4 regions of the Halopseudomonas xinjiangensis genome follow, and region 4 is predicted to be linked to each of the others. Evidence: predicted binding sites of a transcription regulator. Region 4 holds the regulator's gene; each other region holds the start of a gene.
The links. Region 4 encodes FliA, which starts transcription of late flagellar genes. Its sites were predicted from a motif close to CTAAAGTTTNNNNNNNNNNNGCCGNTAA; they were not measured.
Positions count from the first base shown of each region.

Region 1: BLT85_RS04555 (methyl-accepting chemotaxis protein) is a predicted target of FliA. The motif match lies at 1,510-1,537, and genes of this name have one in related genera.
Region 2: flgM (flagellar biosynthesis anti-sigma factor FlgM) is a predicted target of FliA. The motif match lies at 2,179-2,206, and genes of this name have one in related genera.
Region 3: BLT85_RS02370 (methyl-accepting chemotaxis protein) is a predicted target of FliA. The motif match lies at 1,703-1,730, and genes of this name have one in related genera.

Region 1 covers NZ_LT629736.1:1,008,271-1,012,482, forward strand. The annotation lists gene BLT85_RS04540 (LemA family protein) at 1-63, shown strand, start outside; gene BLT85_RS04545 (TPM domain-containing protein) at 60-824, shown strand; gene BLT85_RS04550 (TPM domain-containing protein) at 843-1,457, shown strand; gene BLT85_RS04555 (methyl-accepting chemotaxis protein) at 1,612-3,258, shown strand; gene BLT85_RS04560 (alpha/beta fold hydrolase) at 3,308-4,212, opposite strand, start outside.
Region 2 covers NZ_LT629736.1:2,127,762-2,131,973, forward strand. The annotation lists gene BLT85_RS09720 (CheR family methyltransferase) at 1-301, opposite strand, end outside; gene BLT85_RS09725 (chemotaxis protein CheV) at 334-1,275, opposite strand; gene flgA (flagellar basal body P-ring formation chaperone FlgA) at 1,378-2,091, shown strand; gene flgM (flagellar biosynthesis anti-sigma factor FlgM) at 2,247-2,573, shown strand; gene BLT85_RS09740 (flagella synthesis protein FlgN) at 2,614-3,075, shown strand; gene BLT85_RS09745 (flagellar brake protein) at 3,162-3,905, shown strand; gene BLT85_RS09750 (MFS transporter) at 3,909-4,212, opposite strand, start outside.
Region 3 covers NZ_LT629736.1:518,536-522,747, reverse strand. The annotation lists gene BLT85_RS02370 (methyl-accepting chemotaxis protein) at 1-1,667, opposite strand, end outside; gene BLT85_RS02365 (M48 family metallopeptidase) at 1,826-2,632, shown strand; gene BLT85_RS02360 (OprD family outer membrane porin) at 2,616-3,929, shown strand; gene BLT85_RS16745 (hypothetical protein) at 4,113-4,212, shown strand, end outside.
Region 4 covers NZ_LT629736.1:696,100-700,311, reverse strand. The annotation lists gene BLT85_RS03205 (chemotaxis protein CheA) at 1-778, opposite strand, end outside; gene BLT85_RS03200 (protein phosphatase CheZ) at 791-1,585, opposite strand; gene BLT85_RS03195 (chemotaxis response regulator CheY) at 1,601-1,978, opposite strand; gene BLT85_RS03190 (RNA polymerase sigma factor FliA) at 2,120-2,857, opposite strand; gene fleN (flagellar synthesis regulator FleN) at 2,854-3,681, opposite strand; gene flhF (flagellar biosynthesis protein FlhF) at 3,711-4,212, opposite strand, start outside.

The sequences.
Region 1 (4,212 bases), 310 kb from region 4:
CGCGAAAACTTCGAGGCGACCACAGCGAATGCGGATCAGGCACCGCAGGTGCAGTTCGAATGAGGGTTGTCAGCCTTTGCCTGTTGGGTCTGCTGTGCTGGGCGACAGGGCTGGCTGCCCAGCAGGCTGGCGACGAAACGGCTTTACCTGCACTCACCGGTCGGGTGGTGGATCAGGCCGAACTGCTCGATACTCAGGCCGAAGCGCGGTTGACGCAGATGCTTGCCGCGCACGAACAGGCGACCAGCGAGCAGGTCGTGGTGGTCACCGTTCCTGATCTGCAGGGGCAGAGCATCGAAGAATACGGCGTCGAGCTCGGTCGTAGCTGGGGCATCGGTCAGGAAGGCGAAGACAATGGTGCTTTGCTGATCGTGGCGCGAGATGATCGTCTGGTTCGGATTGAAGTCGGCTATGGTCTGGAAGGTCGACTGACCGACGCGCAGTCGTCGATCATCATCAACCGTATCCTGCTGCCTGCGTTTCGCGAAGGCGAATTTGAACGGGGCATCGTCGAGGGCACCCAGGCGATAGTCAGTGTGTTGGGCGGCGATCCATTGCGGGTGCCAGCCCAGCGGCCTGTTGGTCAGCGGCCGGATCAACCTCCGGTAGGCATCTTCATCCTATTGCTGTTCGTCGTGCTCGGCATGCTGGGTGGCGGGCGTGGTGGACGTGGTGGCCGGCGCGGTCGTTTCGGTCGCGCGCTGCTCGCCGGTGCGCTGCTTGGTGGGATGGGGCGTGGCGGCGGTGGCGGCTTTGGCGGCGGTGGTGGATTCGGTGGTGGTGGCGGCGGCTTTGGTGGCGGCGGTGCTTCAGGTGGCTGGTAAAACAAAGGACGACACAATATGACGCTTTTAACTGAGGCAGAGCAGCGCCAGGTCGCCGAGGCGATCGACCGCATCGAGCTGAAGACCGACGCCGAGGTGGTCACGGTGCTCGCCGAGCAAGCCGACGACTATCGCTATATTCCGGTATTATGGGCCAGTCTCATTGCGCTGATCGTGCCTGGCGCACTGCTGTTTTTGCCTGGGCTGCTCGGGGCCGGATACCTGTTGCTGGTGCAGTGGATCACCTTCGTGGTGCTCGCGTTGCTGTTTCGCATCCCGCGTATTGGCACCAACCTGATCCCGCGTTCGGTGAGGCATTGGCGGGCCAGCAATCTCGCACGTCGCAAGTTCGTCGAGCTTGATCTGCACCACACCGCTGGCGAGACCGGTATGCTGATTTTCGTCTCGGAGGCCGAGCGTTACGTGGAAATCATGGTCGATCGGGGCATTGCCAGCCACATCGACGACAGTGTCTGGGAGGCGATTGTCGAACGTTTCACCACGCGGGTTCGTCAGGGACAGGTGCTTGAAGGTTTCATCGAGTGCATCGACGCCTGTGGCAAGCAGCTCGAAACGCACCTCCCCGCCACCCATGAGCGAAACGAACTGCCCAATCGCCTGGTGGTGCTGTGAGGGTGGGGCGGGCTGTCTTCGTCATTGATTCAGATCAAGGCGAGATGACCGTCTAAAGAGTAGGGTTACTGCGCCGATATAGGAGAAGCTGGATGTAAAACGGACTTTGCCCGAACGGGCCCCAGCATCTCTGATGACTTTCGCTGGAGTGACCATGTTCAAGCTGTTCCGCAATATTGGCTTCCGTTGGAAGCTGACGCTGCCCCTAGGTTTGCTAGTAGCGCTCTTCTGCACGCTGGGGGCCGTATCCTATCTCGCCGTTTCCCAGCTGACCGGGCGGCTGCAACTGTTTTCCTCCGAACTCCTGCCGCAGGCTACCAACCTGCTCGAGGCCGACCGAGACCTTTACCAGGCGCTGGTGGCCGAGCGAACGCTGGTCCAGCTCGCGGGCAGCGCTAACCGATCCGAGCTTGAAGCAGAGCATCGGGACAATCTGCAGCAGGCCATGGATCGGGTGAAGGTCTATGCCGGCAAGACCGACTCCGCGCAGGGCCAGGCCCTGGCTCAGCGGTTTTACCAGGCGTTCGAGAGTTGGAAGCGGGCGAGCGATGAAGTGGTCGGGTTGACGCGCAGCGTGGCGCCGGCCGACGCCGAGCGAGCGCGTGCACTGAGCTTCGGTAGCTCGTATGAGCTGTTCAGCCAGGCGCGAGACCTGATCGATCAGATGACCCAGCAGGTCGATAGTCAGGCCGCGGCAGAATTGGCTGCTGCCGAGGCGGCGACCGCCCGCGACACGGCTACCTTCACTACGGTCGTACTGGTCGGCCTGGCCATCTGCGCGCTGTTGATCGTGTTCCTGCCTGGCCTAATCCTGAAGCCGTTGAACGCGATCCTCGGTCGGATCCGCGACATCGCGGACGGCGAGGGAGACCTCACCAAACGTGTCGAAGTCACCTCCACCGATGAGATCGGTCAGCTTGGTAGCAGCGTCAATACATTCCTCGAACAGCTGCAAGTGCTGATTCAGCAGGTAGCTGACTCGACTCTGCAGGTGGCCTCTGCCTCCCAGCAGATGAGTACGATAGCCGTCACTCAGCAGCAGCTGGTGACCGAACAATATTCGGCGATCGACCAGGTGAGTACGGCAGCGACAGAAATGAGCGCGGCGATTCACGAGGTCTCCGGTAACGCACACAACACCGCCGAAGCAGCTCGCCAGGCAGATATTCAGGGGCATTCAGCTTCGGGTCTGGTGGGCCAGACGATGGGAGCCCTGCGCAGACTGGCTGGCGACGTCGCCGAAGCAGCAGGCGTCATCAATCGCCTGGAGGAAGACAGCGACAGGATTGGCGGCGTGTTGAGCGTTATTCAGGCGATTGCCGAGCAGACCAATCTACTGGCGCTGAATGCCGCCATCGAAGCAGCACGCGCTGGCGAACAGGGCCGCGGCTTTGCGGTGGTGGCCGACGAAGTCCGCGCATTGGCTGGCCGTACCCAGGCTTCGACCCAGGACATCCAGAAGATGATACAAAGCTTGCAGACGGGCAGTGCTCAAGCGGTAAGCGTCATGCAGCGCAGCGCAGCGCTGGCAGCCGAGAGCGTCGAACAGGCCTCGGGCGCCGAGCGCTCGCTAGGCGAGACGGCTCAGTCGGTGGTGCGGATAAACGATATGGCCGCCCAGATCGCTGCGGCCTGTGAAGAGCAGAGCCAGACGACCGAGGAGATCGCCCGCAATATCAGTGGCATTCGAGACTTGTCGAATCAGGCCGCGCAAAGCTCTGAGGAAAGCCGTGACGCCAGCGAATCGTTGGCGCGCCTTGCGGCGGGACTGCAGCAGCAGGTGGGACGCTTCAGAACCTGACAGGGAAAGACGCAACGGCCGGGCACGATGAGGCACCCGGCCGATACGACTAGTGAGGAGCGGCAGCTACCTTATCGTGGCTGCTGCGGATGAACTCGGTGGTCACTTCCGGTTGGGTAATCGGAAGCATGTGCCCGCCGTCGACCAGTGTCAGCTCCGCCTGTGGCACGATGTCCTTCAAGGCCTGGCCCTGTTCGGCAGGATCGAGGATGCGGTCCTGGCGACCGTAGAGTATCGAGATCGGCAGCTGAAGGGTCGGGTAGCGCTGTTGCATCATCGGCAGGACGTCTTCCAGTGCATTCAGATCACGCGATGAAGCGATGAACTGACTGGGCCGCAGTCCAAGAAAGCCCCCGCCACGTACTCCAAAATCCTCCGGCGCGGCTTCCGGCCCGAATACGATGTTCATCACCTTGTCACGGTTGAGGATGGTCATCGGCGTCGCCAGGGTCCAGGCGATCAGGCGGCGCAGCCAGCTCTGGCGTACGGTCAGGCCAGCGAACGCCTTCGAAACGCCCTGCGGAAGATGCGTCAGCGGTGCGACCAGCGCCAGGCCGGAGACCTGGGTCGGGTGTCGCAACGCTGTGGCGAGGGCGACGGCTCCCCCCAGCGAGTGACCGACGATCAGCGGTCGTCTCAGGTCGAGCGCCTGAATCAGGCCGGCCATCACATCGGCTTGCACGTCCAGTCTGGCAGATGAGCGCCGGTGACGGCTGGAGTAACCGCTGCCAGGCCGGTCTACAGCCACCACCCGGAACTGCGTGGCGAGTTCGCCGAGTACCTGATAGTTGAAGTTGCGCGCGACGCCCCCCAGACCGTGGATCAGCAGAATGGTGGGGCCCTTACCGGCCTCGATGACGTGTAACCTGGCACCCATGACCTCGACGAACCGGCCTTCCGGGGGCAGGCCCGCTTCGACCCGCTTGGCGGTGAACAGGGTAAACAGCCAGAGTC
Region 2 (4,212 bases), 1.4 Mb from region 4:
GCCCGGGGTTGCTCTGGATGAACTCGGGGATAAGCTTGGTCTTGAGCACCTCGAACGGGTAGACGTCGCGAAACCACAACGTCTCGTTGGTGGTCATGGCGTCGATCACCGATTCGCGCAGCCCGCCACGCGGGTTCGCCTGAATCCGCGCGATGAGCTCGCCCAATGACTTGATACGTTCCTGCTCGAGGAGCCGATTCAGCCGGCTGGCCACGAGATACTGCTTGTTGTCCCCCAGAACGATGCCACAGGCTTTTTCAAGGAAATCCCGGAATTGCTGAAAATCGTTTGCAGAGGTCACTCAACCCGCCCTATCTCATTGATGTGCCGGCATCATGCGCCTGCAGCGTCGCGCTGGGCATGCAACCGATCGATTACTCGCTTGGCCAGTTCGTCCGGTTTGAACTTGGCAAGGAATTCGTCTGCTCCGACCTTCTTTACCATCGCCTGATTGAACACGCCCGATAGCGAAGTGTGCAGCATGATGTGCAGCTTGCTCATCCGCGGATCATTGCGCACTTCGGCGGTCAGCGTATAACCGTCCATTTCCGGCATCTCGATATCAGACACCATCATAAGCAGATGTTTCGAGACGTCTTCGCCCCGTTCGGCTAATTCCCGCAGCCAGTCCAACGCCTGACGACCATCGTTGAGCGCAACGATTTCAACGCCAACCTCTTGCAGACAGCGTGCAACCTGTTTCCGAGCCACGGTCGAGTCATCGACGATCAACACCTTGCGCGACACGGCTTCCGCCTGGGTCTGCGCATCAATCACTCCGGCGGAAATGTTTTCTACGGTCGGCACTACTTCGGCGAGAATCTTCTCCACGTCAATGATTTCAACCGTTTTGTCATCTACCCGCGTCACTGCGGTCAGGTAATGATCGCGACCGGTGCCACGTGGCGGCGGATGGATCTCGGACCAGTTCATGTTGACGATGCGCTCTACCGAGCGAACCAGGAACCCCTGAACCCGATAGTTGTATTCGGTAATAATGACAAAGGCAGTGCTGAGATCACTCAGCCCCGGCCCACCGGTAGCCTTGTTCAGGTCGATGATTGGCAACGTGCCGCCGCGGATATGCGCGACACCGCGAACGACCGGGTTCAGCTTCGGCAACAAGGTCAGTTTGGGGCATTGCAGCACCTCTTTGACCTTGAAAACGTTGATGCCATATAGCTGATTGCCGGCTAGCCGGAACAGCAGTAATTCAAGTCTATTCTGTCCGACCAGCTGGGTACGCTGGTTGACCGAGTCCATAACGCCAGCCATGGGCGCCTCCTCGTTATTACGCGCGGCGGTACGTTTCTTGCTTCCGCTACAGGAAAGCGACAGTAACTTGGCGCCACCCGTTTTGTCATCAGGGCTAATTGTATGCGTTTTATCAGGCACTGCGCGGCGTTGGCGATATTTTTTTCCGCCGGCTCCTCCGCGAATCCTCTGATCGAACAGCTTATCGGCACGACCGAGGCTTTTCTTGAGGAACAAGCCGAACGTCATGTTTCGGCGAGCGCTCGCGACGCCCGCTACGAGATCGAAGTCGGGCGATTGGACCCCCGTTTGCGGCTACCTCTTTGCCCGCCGGAGGCCATCGCAGCGACACTGGAAAGTCCCGCTGCACCCGTCGGCCGGGTGACGGTACGGGTGAGCTGTGAGAGCGACGAGGCACGTTGGCGGCTCTTCGTGCCGGCCAAGGTGAGCCTCTTCGAGCAGGTGCTGGTTACCCGGCGTCCGCTCGCACGGCATGAAGTCATCCAGCCGACCGACATGGCGTTGCTGGAAAGAGATGTGGGCCTACTCGGCGATCAATATCTCACCGATCCTGCACAGGCCCTGGGCAAGCGAGCAAAGCGCCAGCTACCCGGCGACACGGTAATCGGATCCAATCATCTGGAAAACGATGAAGTGGTCAAGCGTGGCGACAAGGTGGTAATCAGCGCAGCGAACAGCCAGATTTCGGTGCGCATGCCAGGAGAAGCCCTGCAGGCCGGAACTGTAGGCAGCCAGATCCGCGTGCGAAACACGCGCTCCGGGAGGGTCGTCACAGCGAGGATTATCGCGCCCGGGCAGGTAGAAGTAGCGATGTGACCGGCGAACCGTTTCGGCTATACTGCTGTCCGATATCCAGAAGCTTCGCAGAAGCCTGCAACGTGATTCAGGTCGCATAGTTTTTTCCTAAAGTTTTTCCTGCATCGGCCGTTACTGATGTTAGTAAAACATTCAAAGTTCTGAGGACCTGTAGAATGGTTATTGACTTCAACGCCCCTAACGGAGCCAACAATAGCGGTCGGACCGGCCAGGCTGGTGCGTCCTCCGTCAAGCGCGATTCCGATGTAGAGAATGCCCGCGGTGCGGAGAAGACTCCGGAGCAGAAGCAGCCGGTCGGCGAGTCGTCGGTCAAGCTGAGCGAGCAGGCACAACAATTGAAATCGATAGAAGAACGTCTGCGCCAGCTGCCCGAGGTGGATAACGAGCGTGTCGCTCAGATTCGCCAGGCCGTGGCAGATGGCAGCTACAAGCCGGATAGCAGCCGCATTGCGGACAAGCTCCTGGCGCTGGAAACCCGCTAAGGTTCCGGTTTCTGATGGCCACGGTCAGTGGAGATGACAGATGATCGATCTGCAAACAATATTCGACCAGGCCGTCCAGGATTGTCAGCTGTTTCTCGAGCTTCTTGACCGCGAGCAGGATGCGCTTGCTCGTCATGATATGACCGAGCTGGAACGCTTGCTCGACGCCAAGTCTCCCATCATCAAGGCGCTCTCTCTGCATGACCAGGCCATCGCCGGTTGGTGCCAACAGGCTGGAAAACAGGCTGAGCAGACCATGGAAGGCTTCATCGACTCGCTCGGGCAGCCACAGCTGCGCCAGGACTACGAGGCGTTCCGCGCTGCCTTGCTGCGCTGCCAGGATGCCAATCAACGTAATGCCAGACTGGTCCGCCACAGCCAGCATGCAACCACCCATCTCATCGATCTGCTACGTAATCAGGGCGAGTCGAGCCAGAGCGTCTACGATCGCCAGGGGCTGACCAGCCGCGCCGGCTCGCAGCGCCCGCTAACCAAAGCCTGACTGGCCGCTTCGGATAACCATCATGTGTACCGCCTTGCTGTATAGTAGCGGCACAATCACAACGGATGTCGAGAGCCAGCAGTACCATGCTATTTGAACAGGAAGTGGGTCCTCAGCCCCCTCGGGACGTTCGTTCCCAGATCGAAATCACCTCGCTCTTGAAGACGCTACAACAGTCGCGCGACCCACTTATGGTGACCTTCTCTGAGCGGGCGCAGAAGTTTCAGAGCTTCATCGTCAATATCGACTCCGCCTCAGGGATGCTTTGGATCGACGAGCTGATCCCACGCGAAGGCGACCGCTACGTCGAACAAGGAGAGTCCTTTCGCATCGATGCGTGGCATGAAGGGGTTCATATGCGCTGGAGCTGCGCAGGTGCGCAGAAAGTTGTGTTCGAAAACGCTCCCGCGTACAGCGCGCCGCTTCCCGCAGACATGATCTACCACCAGAAACGCGGGGCGTTTCGTGCTGCCGTACATCGTTCGCTTGAGACGAAGGTGGGCCTGATCAAGCAACAACGCCAACATCAGATTCTCGGGGAGCTTGCGGACATCTCCGCGACAGGCTGTAAAGCGCGCTTCGTTGGCGACTTGCGCAATCAGGTAACCCCCGGAGAGCTGCACGAACAAAGCTTCGTCGAACTGCCCGATGCAGGTCGCATCGGCCTGACGGTAGAAGTCCGCCATATCGTTTACGACGAAGCCGCGGGCGAAAGCCACGTCGGTTTACGCTTCCATCAGCCCCCACCCAGCGCTCAACGACAGATAGATAGGTACGTCAACACGCTACAGCGCGAAGCGCGGCGCCTTGAGAAAGAAGATCTGTTTTAAGCTTCAGGCAGGACGATGCTCGTCTTCGTCCTGCCGACGCGCGCTGTACGCGTCCCCTTCGTCCAGCATCTGCTCTGCCACAATGTGCTCATCGACTCGCGGATCGATAGCCGCAGCCAACGGCGAGCTGACCAGGTTACCTGCAGCAGGCATATAGTGGATCGGTGCCTCTTCGACCAGATGCTCACCCGTCACCCGACCCGGGCGAACCTGTAGTGACAGCAGCAGCGTGCAGACGCCCATGAACAGATAAAGCGCCTGCGGACCCCAAAATTTCATCACCGTCGAACCAAGCAGCGGCCCGACA
Region 3 (4,212 bases), 180 kb from region 4:
TTGGTCTGCTCGGCTATACCGCGAATGGTATCGAGAATGCCGGTGATATTCTCGCTGTCACGCGCCAGGGTCTGGACGCTGCCGACCGCACGCTGGATATCACTCGCCAGGTGCTGAATGGTCTGGGCGGTCGCCTTCACCACCTCACGGCCGTGGTTCGCCGAGCCGTCCGCATTGTTCGCCGCCTCGGCCGCCAGCGCGGCATTGCGCGCGACGTCGTGAGCCGTTGCGGTCATCTCGGTCACGGCTGTGGCAACCAGGTCGATTTCGCTGAGCTGACGCTGCACGCCGTCATTGGTGCGGATGGCGATGTCGGCGGTATGTTCCGAGGCGTCGGTGACCTGCTGCACCGAGCCGACCACTTCGCGAATCATTCGCTGGAGCTTGTCCAGGAACGCATTGAAGCCGCTGGCGATGGCACCGAACTCGTCTGCCCGGTTGACCTGCAGACGGCGGGTCAGGTCACCTTCGCCCCGTCCTATATCTTCAAGCATGGCTGCCAGCTGACGCGCCGGACGCGCCAGGCTCAAGCCAACCATCCCCATCACTACCAGACCCAGCACGGCGACAGCGACGCCGATGGCGCCCATGGTCATGGTGGAGTCGATCTGATGTTCGTCGATCGCCGCGCCCATCGACTGCAGATCTGCCATGACCGCGTCCAACGGCAACGTCATGACAAGCACCCAACGCGTCGAGGTGCCACTGATGCGGATCGGCATCATCAGTTCGATATGGCCACCGGCCGGATCGAGTTCGTACGTCATGTCATTGCCGAGACGCTTGAGAGTCTCGACTTCGTGCGCATCGAGCACCTTGGCTGCCGGATCGCCTGGCTTGCCCTCGGTGCCCGTATAGCCCACCAAATGGCCATTGCTGCTGATCAAGGCTTGCTTCCCGCGGCCGTCATACAGATGACTATTGCTCTCTTGCAGCAGGGTCTGAATGAAATCCAGCGACAGGTCAGCGCCGACCGCCCCCATGAATTCACCTTCGACCATGATCGGGGCGACAAACGACGACAACAGGACTTTCGTTCCACCCACTTCATAGGGCGCGGGATCGATGACGCAGGCTTTTTGCGTCTCACGTGCGCATAAATAGTATTCGCCGGCGCGAACACCGGTTTCCAGGATCGTCTCGTTTTCAAGATCTTCCAGCGGCTCGACCGCCATTGAACCGTCCGCGGCCCGGTACCACCAGGGCATGAAGCGGCCGCTGCCATCGTAGCCGTCGGTCGTGACCCCTTGGTAATACTCGTCCATTTCGTCGAGCGAATTCGGCTCCCAGGCGACGTACAGCCCGAGCAGGTCCGGATTGCTCTGCAGCATGCGCTGAGTCACTCGGCTCATCTCTTCGCGCGGCATCATCAGGCTGGGCGTACCGTCGCCTTCGAGCTCACCGAGCATTTGATTGAGCATCGCCAGCTGACTAGCGACGGTCAGCGGGTATTCCAGGCGCCTACGAATGCGCTCAGCCTCGCTGCTGGCGATGGAGGTCAGCCGTTGTTCAATCAGCCGGGTAACTAGTTGCTCGCTGTGCTCCTGCACGAATTGCTGGTTCCGTTCCGCCGAGTACAAGCCGAAAAGTGTCATGATCCCCACCGCGACGAACAGGCAGGCGCCGGCGAGTGCGGTGATGGAAAGCTGGATGGATTTGAATCGCATGAAGAGACCTCTGAAGCGGAAGCACCGTTGAACCCTTATCGGCACCGCAGGACAAATCTTCAGGACCATTTCGACAAAGTCTCGCAACATGCCGGTGCTTGCCGGCTGCGCTTAATGCTCCATAATCAGTGCACTGTCAGGTTGAAGGAACCACATCCATGCGCAATCGTTTTCTCGTGTGTCTCGCAGTAGCCGGCCTGGTTGGCTGTGAATCGGTACAGACGACGCAGGGCGGCGCGGTCGGCGTCGATCGCGACCAGTACATGTTCAGTTCGCTGTCCGCCACTCAGGTCGACCAGATGGCCGCCGAGTCGTACCAGAAGATCCTCGCCGAGGCCAAGGCGCAGAATGTGCTGAACACCAAGGATGCCATGGTCAAACGCGTTCGGCGCATCGCCGGTGAGCTGATTCCGACTGTCGAAGCCTTCCGTCCCGACGCTCGCGACTGGAACTGGGAAGTGAACGTCATCACCGACGAGCAGCTAAACGCCAGTTGCATGCCTGGCGGCAAGATCCTGTTCTTCAGCGGCATTATCGAGCGACTGGATCTGACCGACGCGGAAATCGCTCAGATCATGGGCCACGAAATCGCTCACGCGCTGCGCGAACACGGACGCGAGGCTATTTCGCGCGCCTACACGACGCAGATGGGTACGCAAGTGGTTGGGGCGCTGTTCGGTCTCGGCCAGATGTCCATGCAGGCAGCAGACATGGCCGTGCAGTATGGATTGATGCTGCCCAACAGCCGCTCCAACGAATCCGAAGCCGATTTGATCGGTCTCGAGCTAGCCGCCCGCGCTGGTTATGATCCAAACGCCGCGGTGAGCCTGTGGCAGAAGATGGCCGGCGCATCGCAGGGCAACCCGCCGGCATTCCTAAGCACTCACCCGTCGCCTGGCGGGCGTATCGAAAAGCTGAAAGAGGCCATCCCCCGCGTCATGCCGCTGTATGAAGCAGCACGCTGAGCGTCTCGCGGCGCTGGTGGTCTGCGCTTCGGTGTATTCGACGAGCGCCGTGGCAGATCCGATTGCGGATGGCAGCGTTGAACTCGAACTGCGCAACTTCTATATCAATCAGGACCAGCGCAGCGGCGACCCTGACTACTCTCGCGTGGAAGAATGGGGGCAAGGCGTCATTCTCGATCTGGAATCGGGATACACGCCTGGCACCGTCGGATTCGGCGTGGATGTATTGGGCCAGTTCGGCTTTCGGCTGGATGGTGGCGGCCGCTCAGACAAGCCAGGCTCCACACGCGAGCCGGGCGACCTGTTCCCGCTGGAAGGTGGCAAGGCCGCCAGCGAGTTTGGCCGCATCGATCCCACCGCCAAGGCCCGAGCGTGGAACAGCGAACTGCGACTAGGCGCGCTGCAACCTGATCTGCCCGTGCTGATCCGCAACGATAGCCGCATACTGCCGCAAACCTTTCGCGGCGCGCAGCTCGAATCGACTATCCGCGACGACGCCACCTTGCATGCCGGGCAGATCCACAGGGTCAGCCAGCGGAACTCGGCGGACTACGAGCCCATGCAGATCCGCGGTGGCGACGCCGGCTCCAACCGTTTCCGCTTTGCCGGACTCGCCTACAAACCACTCGATGACACCAGCTTGACGTATTTCGCAGCGGAACTCCGCGACTACTACCTGCAGCACTTCATCGGTCTCGAACACGCCATCGCGCTTGCCGAAGGTGAACTTGGGGTCGATGTGCGACTGTTCCACAGCTCGGGAAGGGGCGCCAACGCTGCGGGAAATAGTGAATATGGCGCGCGTGGCGTGTATGCCGAAGGCGCCACCATCGGCGAGGTCGACAACCGGACGGCAAGCCTGGCGTTATCGTATGAAACCCGAATGCATCGCTTCGGACTCGGTCATCAGTGGGTAAATGGCGACAGTGATTTCCCTTATGTGGACAATGGCGATGGCGCGTCGGTGTATCTGATCACCTACGCGCAAGTCGGCAAGTTCCAGCGTGCTGGCGAACGCACCTGGCTGGCCGAATACACCTATAAGTTCGACGACATCGGCATGCCCGGCCTGAAGTTTTCCGGCGCCTACCTGAGCGGACGCGGCATACGGTCACCACAAGGCGGCGATAGCGGCGAATGGGAAAGAGACCTGCGACTGGACTTCCAGCCAGACGACGGGCCCCTTCGGAACCTGACGTTAACCCTGCGCCATGCCAGCCTGCGCAGCAACCTTGCCGACCAGCCCGACATTGACGAAGCGCGGGTAGTCATCAGCTACACACTCGAACTGGACTGACGGCCCCTCTGCAAACTCCCGTGATGCCAGTGGCGACCCGCCGCGATCACCCTCAATCGCCGCCCTGCGTGACGTCTGCCGATCGCCGAAAAACTTTACATTTTCGCAGACGATCTTTACGGAACTATTACAAGCGCCAGTACATCCCACAGTGATAGCAGATAGCAAGCAAAGGAGAACGCTGTGAGACGTCAGGGCGCCACGCATTCATTTGTCGAGGGCCTCGTTAACGGTCGGGTACATAACCCATATCCGATGGTATCGGTGATCCTGTCGATCTCCT
Region 4 (4,212 bases):
CATGCAGTTGATCAAGCAGAGCCTCGAATTCATCGTCGGAAATGTTTTCGTCCGAACCCGCCGATGCGGGAGCGGCCGGGGTGGGCGCTTTGGGTGCGTCGGTCACGACCGGCGGCTTGCCCGTACCATGCAACTGATCGAGCAGCGCCTCGAATTCATCGTCGGTGATCTCGTCCCCGGAAGCAGCAACGGCGGGTTCGCCGGTCGCTGCAGAGACGGGACTGGCTGGGGTGGGAGCAGCAGGCTCACCACCATGCAGGGCATCGAGCAACTGTTCGAATTCGTCATCGGTGATGTCGCCGTCGGCATCGTCGCCTTCAGCTGCAACAGCTTCCAGCTCCATGGCCGGAACCGCCGCGACCACAGGCGATGCGATAATCTCTTCACCGGCGGGCTGTGCGAGGACAGACAAGGCCGCGAGCAGCTCCGGATCAGCCGGCGTCGGGTCTTCGCCTTCACGCACTTCGGCAAACATCCCGTTGACCGCATCCAGCGCCTGCAACACCACGTCCATCAGTTCCGAGGTGACCTGACGCTCACCCTTGCGAAGGATGTCGAAGACGTTCTCGGCGATATGGCAGCAGGCGACCAGAGCATCGAGCTGGAGGAATCCGGCCCCGCCCTTGACGGTATGGAAACCGCGAAAGATGGCGTTGAGCAGGTCCGTATCCTCGGGACGGTTTTCCAGCTCCACCAACTGCTCGGACAATAATTCGAGGATCTCTCCGGCTTCCACCAGGAAGTCCTGGAGGATCTCTTCATCCGCGTCGAAACTCATGCACCCACTCCCCTAGAAGCCAAGGCTGGACAGAAGATCATCAACTTCGTCTTGTCCAGAAACCACGTCTTCTCTTATATCGGCATGAATCTGCGGACCTTCACCCCTGTCCGAGGTTTTTTTCTCCTCACGCTTGGGCTCGGCATGATCGATACCCGCGAGGCGGTCGACCTGACCAGCCATACGCACCAGATTGACCAGGCTTTCCTCGACATCATGAACCAGCGCGGTGACACGCTTGATCACCTGTCCGGTGAGATCCTGATAATCCTGCGCGATGAGGATGTCGTTAAGATGCGAGGACACCTGTGCACTGGATTTCTCGGTCTTTTCGAGAAACTCGCCAATCCGCCTGTACAGGTCGCGGAATTCGGTGGCGGCCATTTCGCGGCGCTGCAGACGATCCCAGTCAGCCTTGAGCGCGGACGCTTCCTGACCAAGATCCGAGACGATAGGTGCGCTACTTTCCACCAGATCCATGGTGCGGTTGGCCGCCTTGTCGGTCAGCTTGACGACATAGTCGAGCCGATCGGACGCATCGGATATCTTTGACACTTCGCCGCTGTCACCCAGCGCGTGAGATGTGTCGATCTGGAAATTCACGATGGAGTTGTGCAGCGCACGAGTCAGTTGCCCGACTTCGTGGTAAAGCCCACGATCGCGCGCCTGATTGATGGCGTGGATGACGAGGATGGCTTCGCCGAACTGGCCTTTTTCGAGAAACTCGACCAGTTGCCGCGCGTTATCCTTGAGAGAGTGTTCAAATTCCTGAGCAGTCGCCTGGCCGGGATCCTTGCTTAAAGCCATAACCTGTACCCCGGATTACTTTGCCTGGACTCGCTCGAAAATCTTTTCGATCTTTTCCTTCAGCGCCTGCGCGGTGAACGGTTTGACCACATAGCCGTTCACGCCGGCTTGTGCGGCCTCGATGATCTGGTCGCGCTTGGCTTCGGCGGTAACCATCAGCACCGGAAGATGCTTGAGACGGTCGTCGGCGCGCACGGCCCGAAGCAGGTCGATGCCGCTCATGCCCGGCATGTTCCAGTCGGTAACCAGAAAGTCGAAACCACCGCTCTGCAGCATCGGCAAGGCGGTATTGCCATCATCGGCCTCGGCCGTGTTGGTGAACCCCAGGTCGCGCAGCAGGTTCTTGATAATACGTCTCATCGTCGAAAAATCATCAACGATGAGGATCTTCATGTTCTTGTCCAAGTCGACCTCCGTACAAACCAGGGAAAGTGCAGGTTCGCACTCGCTAATCAGATGCTAATGGCCTTGCCAGCCTTGTCGTTGTTGCGGTGTGCTGGCTACCCGGGCATTGTCCGGATGCTGGCGATAAAATCAATCGTTGCGCCAGTCTGCCAGACGCGCCCGCAGGCGTGCCGCGCACTGACTGTGCAACTGGCTCACACGGGACTCGCTGACGCCGAGGACGGCACCGATTTCCTTGAGATTCAGTTCTTCGTCGTAATACAGCGATAACAGCAACCGCTCCCGCTCGGGCAGGCCATCGATAGCCTGGACCAGCGCCGACCGGAATCGCTCGTCCTGAAGCCCGCCGTAGGGCTCGTGATCGGCGTGCGCGTCGGCCTCCCCGCCCGATTCGAGCAGATCCTCGAAACTGAACAGTTTGCTGCCGCTGGTATCGTTGAGAATCGAGTAATAATCGTCGAGACTCATATTGAGTTCGGCAGCGATCTCGTGATCTTTAGCGTCACGGCCCAAACGACCTTCAACGGCACGTACTGCGTCGCTGACCATACGTGTGTTGCGGTGGACTGAGCGCGGAGCCCAGTCACCCTTGCGCACCTCGTCGAGCATGGCTCCGCGGATGCGGATGCCAGCGTAGGTCTCGAAGCTTGCACCTTTACCGTGATCGAATTTTTTTGACGCTTCGAGCAGACCGATCATGCCGGCCTGCATCAGATCCTCGACCTGAACGCTCGACGGCAACCTGCCCAGCAGGTGATAGGCGATACGTTTGACCAGGGGAGCGAATTGCTCGACAAGACGATCCTGATATTCGGCAGAACTTTGGGCGCGGGTATACATGCGTACTCCACTGGCCGATGCGTTCATAGCCCCGACCCTGTCTGCTGCACCAGACGTTCGACAAAGAACTCCAGGTGCCCACGTGGGTTGGCAGGCAGGGGCCAGGAATCCACTTTTTGCGCAATGCCACGGATGGCGATGGAAGCCTTGCTGCGCGGGAATGCGTCATACACCGCACGCTGCTTCTGGACTGCCTTGCGCACCGCTTCGTCGAAGGGCACCGCGCCGACGTACTGCAGCGCGACATCCAGGAAGCGGTCTGTCACTTTGGTCAGTTTAGCAAACACCGTACGGCCTTCCTGCGGCGTATTCACCATGTTGGCGAGCACGCGGAAACGAGTCATGCCGTAATCGCGGTTGAGCAATTTGATCAGCGCGTAAGCATCGGTGATCGAGGTCGGCTCGTCGCAGACAACGACCAGTACTTCCTGAGCCGCGCGCACGAAGCTGACGACCGAATCACCGATCCCCGCGGCGGTGTCGACGATGAGCACGTCAAGATTGTCGCCGATGTCGCTGAATGCCTGGATCAATCCCGCATGCTGCTGCGGGTTGAGGTTGACCATTTTCGCGGCGCCCGAGGCGGCCGGAACGATGCGGATTCCGCCCGGGCCGGTGATCAGCACGTCGCGCAGATCGCAGGTGCCTTCCAGCACGTCGGCGAGCGTTGCCTTGGGTTTGATACCGAGCAGGACGTCGACGTTGGCCAGGCCAAGGTCGGCATCAAGCAGTACAACGCGACGGCCCAGGTCAGCCAGTGCCAGGCTGAGGTTGACCGAAACGTTGGTTTTGCCGATCCCGCCCTTACCGCCGGTGACCGCGATAACCTGAACCGGATGTTTGATGGCCATCTGTGTCGATTACCTTGTCTTGAAATTCATTAGCTTGCCCGCTGGGTATGCAATATACCCGCAAACACGTCGGCCATGGCCTGATCTGCCGGGGCTTCGTTGCCTGCCAGGCTGACTGCCCGGCTAACCAACTGGTGACCCACAGCCTTGCTGATGTCGTCTGGAATACGCTGGCCATCTGCCAGATAGGCTACCGGCAAACCCTGTTCCATAGCCAGCCCTAGGGATTCGCCCAAAGTGGCGGCTTCGTCGACCTTGGTCAGGATACAGCCGGACAAGCCACAGGCGCGGTAATTGTGAAAAGCCGCCTTGAGTACCCGGTACTGACTGGTGGCAGCCAGAACGAGCATGGTTTTGACCCGCTTGCCCTGCGCAGCCAGCTCGCCGAGTTGTCCACGCAGTTGTGGATCCTGAGCCTGAAGACCAGCGGTATCCACCAGAACCAGTCGCTTGCCGGTGAACTCGTCGAGCACATCACTCAGACTGTTCTGCTCGTCAACCACACGCACCGGCACATTGAGAATGCGGCCC